Linked DNA regions of Rhizobium rhizoryzae. The protein of the gene in region 1 interacts with the protein of each later gene in a pairwise test. Links are inferred from orthologs where the notes say so. Each region holds a gene or a part of one and is shown on either strand. Other genes may lie near its edges. The genes, in order: ligA and leuS.

What was found.
Region 2: the proteins of ligA (region 1) and leuS interact in binary tests that used the Escherichia coli proteins (3 or more experiments, as listed by UniProt). The link is inferred for Rhizobium rhizoryzae from one-to-one orthologs.

What each region holds. Positions count from the first base shown.
Region 1 is NZ_CP049250.1:2,247,724-2,251,038, forward strand. The notes cover bases 320-3,315. They hold ligA (NAD-dependent DNA ligase LigA), read left to right. Parts: upstream 320-737; coding sequence 738-2,894; downstream 2,895-3,315. Other genes in these bases: G6N80_RS16715 (cytochrome b), read right to left, coding at 320-437; G6N80_RS16725 (GNAT family N-acetyltransferase), read right to left, coding at 2,953-3,315. Also shown: more of G6N80_RS16715, read right to left, coding at 1-319. UniProt on the Escherichia coli protein: DNA ligase that catalyzes the formation of phosphodiester linkages between 5'-phosphoryl and 3'-hydroxyl groups in double-stranded DNA using NAD as a coenzyme and as the energy source for the reaction.
Region 2 is NZ_CP049250.1:1,006,387-1,009,879, forward strand. The notes cover bases 30-3,203. They hold leuS (leucine--tRNA ligase), read right to left. Parts: upstream 2,864-3,203; coding sequence 230-2,863; downstream 30-229. Other genes in these bases: G6N80_RS11035 (LPS assembly lipoprotein LptE), read right to left, coding at 30-240; G6N80_RS11045 (YggS family pyridoxal phosphate-dependent enzyme), read left to right, coding at 3,026-3,203. In the rest of the region: more of G6N80_RS11035, read right to left, coding at 1-29; more of G6N80_RS11045, read left to right, coding at 3,204-3,493.

The DNA.
Region 1 (3,315 bases):
CCATGTGCGGCATTGCCTGCATTCACCAGCCAGTTGATCTTCTCAGGGGCGCCCGGAATAACAGGTACGCCGAAAATGGCCGCACCGCGCTGCGAGCCATAGGCGCGAAGCAGCGCAAGAAGCGGAACTATCAGCATCAGGGTATAAAGCCCAAGATGCCCAAGGCGCGCCGCTGTTCCCACCAGCCCACCCTCATGGGCCGGGCGATTTCGCAAGTTGGATAGGCCCCAGAGCGCGCGGATCAGGGCGAGCGTCATCAGGAGCGTGCCGATCGAGGCATGAGTTCCGACGAAAAAGCTGACGAGCGGTGTTCGACCCAGAAGAAGCCGCAAGCCCATGCCGAAGAATTGCCACAGAAACAGCAGTGCCATGGCCCAGTGGAGCGCGCGCGTTATTTTTCCATAGTGCAAGCCCGTATCACGCCAGCCAAGCGCCATGTCCTATCTCCAATAAAGTTGACTTTATTTATCCTCTATTGCTGCTGCGATGCACAATTGTCCAGATGGTTCAGGCCACACTTGCGTGAATGCCTGCGCGGCAAAGACTGTGGGTCCGTCGAGCGGAAACCTCTTCGGCATTTTTCATTCGTGCCGATTGCGCTAAGCGTGTCGCGATCTTTCAGATTCGCTCCTGAGGCTTTAACTCTTTGTTTTATCGCATGTCGTTATCGCAAAACCGCTGCACACTTTTGCGCGACATGCTTTAAGTACGGTTCAGCGGTTTGCAGGGAGTTTGATATGGCTGCGGAACAGATATCTGTCGAAAGCTTGGACGAAGAGCAGGCCGCTGCCGAACTGGCCTTTCTGGCGGCTGAAATTGCGCGCCACGATCTTCTCTACCACGGTGGAGATGCGCCCGAGATCTCTGACGCGGATTACGATGCGCTGAAGCGCCGCAATGACGCGATTGAGGCGCGCTTTCCGAAGCTTGTTCGTGCAGACAGTCCATCGAAACGCGTTGGCTCTGCACCGCTGCCAACCTTCGCGCAGATCACGCATTCACGGCCGATGCTGTCTCTGGACAACACATTTTCCGATGAGGATGTGCAGGACTTCATTGGCTCGGTCTATCGCTTCCTGGGGCGTTTCCCGGACGATTCGATTGCGTTCACGGCAGAGCCAAAGATCGACGGGCTTTCCATGTCGATCCGCTATGAAAATGGACGGATGGTAAGCGCTGCCACGCGTGGTGACGGTACGACCGGTGAAAACGTGACAGCCAATATTCGCACCATCAAGGAGATTCCGCAGCAATTGCCGGCGGGCGTTCCGGCTGTCGTTGAAGTGCGCGGCGAGGTCTACATGGCCAAAAGCGATTTCTTCGCGCTGAACCAGCAGATGGAGGCGGAAGGCAAGCAGACCTATGTGAACCCGCGAAACACCGCATCTGGTTCGCTTCGTCAGTTGGATCCGAAAGTAACCGCCAGCCGAAAGCTGCGCTTCTTCGCCTATGCCTGGGGTGAGATGTCCGAGATGCCCGCCACGACGCAGATGGGCATGGTCGAGACATTCCGGGAATGGGGTTTTCCGGTCAATCCGTTGATGAAGCGGCTGACGAAGGTATCCGATATCCTCGATCATTACCGGGACATCGGCCTTCAGCGCCCGGATCTGGATTACGATATCGATGGCGTGGTCTACAAGGTGGATGAGCTGGCGCTGCAGGAACGGCTAGGCTTCCGGTCGCGCTCGCCACGTTGGGCGACCGCACACAAGTTCCCGGCCGAGCAGGCTTTCACCACAGTGGAAAACATCGATATTCAGGTCGGCCGCACGGGTGCGTTGACGCCGGTTGCGCGGCTGACGCCGATAACCGTCGGTGGCGTGGTGGTCACGAACGCGACACTGCATAACGAGGATTACATCAAGGGGATCGGCAATGCGGGTGATCGCATCCGCCCGGAAGGTCACGATATCCGCATCGGCGATACGGTCATCGTGCAGCGGGCAGGGGATGTCATTCCGCAGGTGCTGGACGTTGTGTTGGAGAAGCGTCCCTCGGATGCCGTATCTTACGAATTTCCGAAGAAGTGCCCGGTTTGCGGCAGCCACGCTGTGCGCGAGCGGAATGAAAAGACGGGCAGGTTGGACTCCGTTACGCGCTGCACTGGCGGCTTCGTCTGCCGTGCGCAGGCGGTGGAGCATTTGAAGCATTTCGTGTCTCGAAACGCTTACGATATCGAAGGCCTGGGATCGAAGCAGATCGATTTCTTCTTCGAGGCGGAAGATCCTTCGCTCCAGATTCGCACAGCGCCCGACATTTTCACGCTGAAGCAGCGTCAGGAGGCTTCACTCACGAAGCTGGAGAATATCGAAGGCTTTGGCAAGGTCAGTGTGCGCAAGCTCTACGAGGCCATCGATAACCGCCGGGAGATTGCGCTCAACCGCTTCATTTTCGCCCTTGGCATTCGTCATGTGGGTGAAACGACAGCGAAGCTCCTGGCGCGCTCCTATGGCAGCTATGAAGCCTTCGAGGCGGCCATGAGGGAAGCGTCCAGCCTGAGCGGCGAGGCCTGGAATGATCTCAACGCCATCGAGGGTATCGGCGAGGTCATGGCGCGCGCAATCGTCGAATTCTTCAAGGAGCCGCGCAATATCGAGGTCATCTCCCGGCTGCTTGAAGAGGTGAAGCCGCAGGCGATGGAGCCTGTTGCCGCCACCAACAGTCCGGTGGCAGGCAAGACGGTCGTCTTCACCGGTTCGCTGGAGAAGTTTACGCGCGATGAGGCGAAGGCACGGGCCGAAGGTCTCGGCGCCAAGGTTGCGGGCTCTGTTTCCAAGAAAACGGATTACCTCGTCGCCGGTCCGGGAGCTGGCTCGAAACTTGACAAGGCGCGTGAACTGGGCGTGACCGTTATGGACGAGGACGAGTGGCTGGCGCTGATTGGTGGGTAGCTGACTATGGCAGCGTGTGACGCGGGTGTTGGCTATCACCCCACCCGGCGCAGGTTGTTCAGCTTCTGATTCGTGCCATTGTATGGGCAGCTACATATTGACCATCGCGAAATGCATAGTCTCTATGGGTTCCCTCCACCTCAAAACCGGCCTTTCGGTAAAGCCTGATCGCTGCTTCGTTGTCGGTGTAGACGGACAGTTCCAAACGTTTGATGTTGTACCAGTTATCCGCAATGGCAAGGATTTCCCCAATCAGGGCCGAACCAATGCCACGGGCTCGATAGTCATCATGCACGCCCATGCCAAAGTTCGCTACATGTGATCGCCGCCCGGCGAAACGCGTCATTCCGATATCGCCAATGATCAGGCCGTCCATGACGGCAACCAGTGAAGTGAAGTTACCTGCTTGGCTCTCAATGCC
Region 2 (3,493 bases), 1.2 Mb from region 1 along the record:
ATATTCAGCGAGTGCAGGTTCACCAGCCCCACCACCCGTCAGGAAGACAAGACGATTACGAACCTCTTGTCCGACTCGGTCACCGAGAGGGTTGATCTTGATGGCAGCCATCTTCACCGGAACTCCTCCGGCCGAAGAATAGAGCGGGCGAGCCTGGCAGCCCGCAAGGGCTGCCACAATTGCAATCGATGCCACGGCGCGACCGATTTGCCGCAGGGCGGAAGAACGCTCAAACAACAATGTTGATGATCCTCTGTGGGACGATAATGATCTTCTTCGGTGCGCTACCGGAAAGAGCAGCCTGAACCGCCTCCAGCTGCAGGACCGCAGCTTGAACCGCATTCTGGTCTGCGTCACGCGCGATTGTCAATTCGGCACGCTTCTTTCCGTTAATTTGGACCGGAAGAGTGACCTCGTTATCAGCAACCAGAACCGGGTCGAAGGCAGGCCAGGTGGCTTCTGCGACAAGACCTTGATTGCCGAGCACGGACCAGCACTCTTCCGCAAGATGGGGGGTCATCGGCGCGACGATCTGGATCAGGATATGTGCAGCTTCACGGACAGCAGCTACGTAAGCATCATCCTGAGTGCCTGCTGCCACCTGCGTCAGCGGAGATGCAAGAGTGTTCACCAGTTCGTAGATGCGTGCAACGGCCTTGTTGAACGCCAGCTTGTCATAGTCCTGTTGAACGGCCTGCAAAGTCTTGTGTGCGGCCTGTGAAACAGACAGCGCAGCGCCTTCCTTGGCAGGGTTCGCCGCAACCTTGCTCAAAACAGGTGCCGCTTCCGAGATCAGGCGCCAGACGCGCTGGACGAACCGGTGCGAGCCCTCAACTCCGGCTTCAGACCAGATCACATCGCGATCGGGAGGCGAGTCGGACAACACGAAGAAGCGGGCAGTGTCGGCACCATAGGAAGCGATGATGTCGTCGGGATCCACGACGTTCTTCTTCGACTTCGACATCTTTTCAATCGAGCCGATGGCCACTTCCGCACCGGAACTCAAGAGGAAGGCTTTGCGGGCACCATCAACTTCTTCAATACGGATATCCGCGGGTGCGACCCACTGGCCGCTCTGGCCTTCGCCGAGGCGGTAGGTTTCATGAACCACCATGCCCTGCGTAAAGAGGCCCTTGAAGGGTTCCTTGAGGTCGAGATGACCCGTCTCGCGCATGGCGCGCGTAAAGAAGCGCGAATACAGGAGATGCAGGATCGCATGCTCGATGCCGCCGATGTACTGGTCCACGGGAAGCCATCGGTTGGCCACTGCCGGATCTGTCGGATTGTCTTCCCAGGGCGCTGTGAAGCGGGCGAAGTACCAGCTGGAATCCACAAAGGTATCCATCGTGTCCGTCTCACGACGAGCAGGCTTGCCACAGCATGGGCACGCCACATTGCGCCAAGTCGGGTGACGGTCCAGCGGGTTTCCGGGTACATCGAAGGTCACGTCATCCGGAAGCTGAACGGGCAGATCTTTCTTCGGCACCGGGACGACGCCACAGTCTTCGCAATGAATGACCGGGATCGGGCAACCCCAATAGCGTTGGCGAGAAACGCCCCAATCGCGCAGGCGGAAGTTCACCTTACGGGCAGCCTGCGGAGCGTTCCCAAGTTGCTGGGATGTCAGCAGATCGGCTACCTTCTGGAAGGCGGCGTCTGTCGTCAGACCATCCAGGAACCGGGAATTGATCATCACGCCGTCACCGTCATAGGCCTCGGTGCCCACGGTGAAGCTGGCTGCATCGCCACCTTCCGGCATGACCACTGGAACAACGGGAAGATCGTACTTGCGGGCGAAATCCAGGTCGCGCTGATCACCAGACGGGCAGCCGAAAATGGCGCCTGTGCCGTAATCCATCAGCACAAAATTCGCGATGTAAACCGGAACTTCCCAAGCCGGATCGAGCGGGTGCCTGACGAACAGGCCCGTATTGTAGCCCTTCTTCTCGGCTGTTTCGAGCGCGGCAAGCGACGTGCCCTGACGACGGCATTCCTCGCAGAAATCCTGGATCTCGCTGTTGGATGCCGCCAGTGCCTTGGCGACAGGGTGATCTGCCGAGATCGCGAGGAAGGATGCGCCAAACAGAGTGTCAGGACGGGTCGTATAGACTTCAATTTCGCTGCAGTCCGCAGCAATACGGCTTGCTTCCGCCAGTTCCCAGCGAATGGTCAGGCCTTCAGAGCGACCGATCCAGTTCTTCTGCATCAGACGCACTTTTTCCGGCCACTGGTCGAGGCCGTCCAGCGAATCAAGCAGATCCTGGGCGAATTCTGTAATCTTGAAGAACCACTGGGTCAGTTCGCGCTGTTCGACAAGGGCCCCCGAACGCCAGCCGCGCCCTTCGATGACCTGCTCATTGGCGAGAACAGTCTGATCGACCGGATCCCAGTTGACCTTGGACTGCTTGCGGTAAACCAGACCCTTTTCCATCATGTCGAGGAACAGGTGCTGCTGACGCTGATAGTAGGCCACGTCGCAGGTTGCGAACTCGCGCGCCCAATCCAATGAAAGGCCCATGGATTTCAGCTGGCCGCGCATGGTGGCAATGTTCTGATAGGTCCAGTCCTTTGGATGAACCTTGTTCTGCATGGCCGCGTTTTCCGCTGGCATGCCGAACGCATCCCAGCCCATGGGATGCAGAACGTTGAAACCACGCGCACGCTTGTAGCGAGCAACAACATCCCCCATGGCATAGTTGCGCACATGGCCCATATGGATGCGACCCGACGGATAGGGGAACATCTCAAGCACGTAATACTTGTCGCGCGTATCGCTGTTGTCTGTCTCGAAGGTTTTCGCTTCGGACCACTTTGCCTGCCAACGGGGTTCGGCATCCCGCGGATTGTAACGTTCGGTCGCCATTTCAGAGAATTCCGGGTATGAATAGAGTTGCGGTGACCTTCATCACGAAAGGCGTTGAGCGTCAAGTTTTTGAGGCTCGCGAGGGTCAGAACGCGATCAATCCCTTGGCATAGGGCGGCTTCCTCGCTAACTGCGTTGCAGCAGAATAATTGAGGCAAGGCGATGACTGTCGAAGAACGACTTCAGGACGTTAAGCAGAAGATTTCGATGGCGGAACGGGATGCGGGCCGCGCGGAGGCATCGGTAACGCTGGTTGCCGTTTCCAAAACCTTCGATGCTGATGCGATTCGCCCTGTTATTTCAGCCGGTCAGCGCGTGTTCGGTGAAAACCGTGTTCAGGAAAGCGAAGGAAAGTGGCCACAGCTGAAGGCGGAAACTCCTGGCATCGAGCTCCACCTTATTGGTCCTTTGCAATCGAACAAGGCGGCTGACGCGGTTGCGCTTTTTGATGTCATCGAAACCATTGACCGGGAGAAAATTGCCCGGGCCGTGGCAACAGAAATGCAAAAGCAAGGCAAGACAGTTCGGCTTTACGTGCAGGTCAATATCGGAATGGAGCCGCAAAAGGCCGGTATTGAGCCGAAACAGACGGTTGCTTTTGTCCATTTCTGCCGTGATGAACTGAAGCTG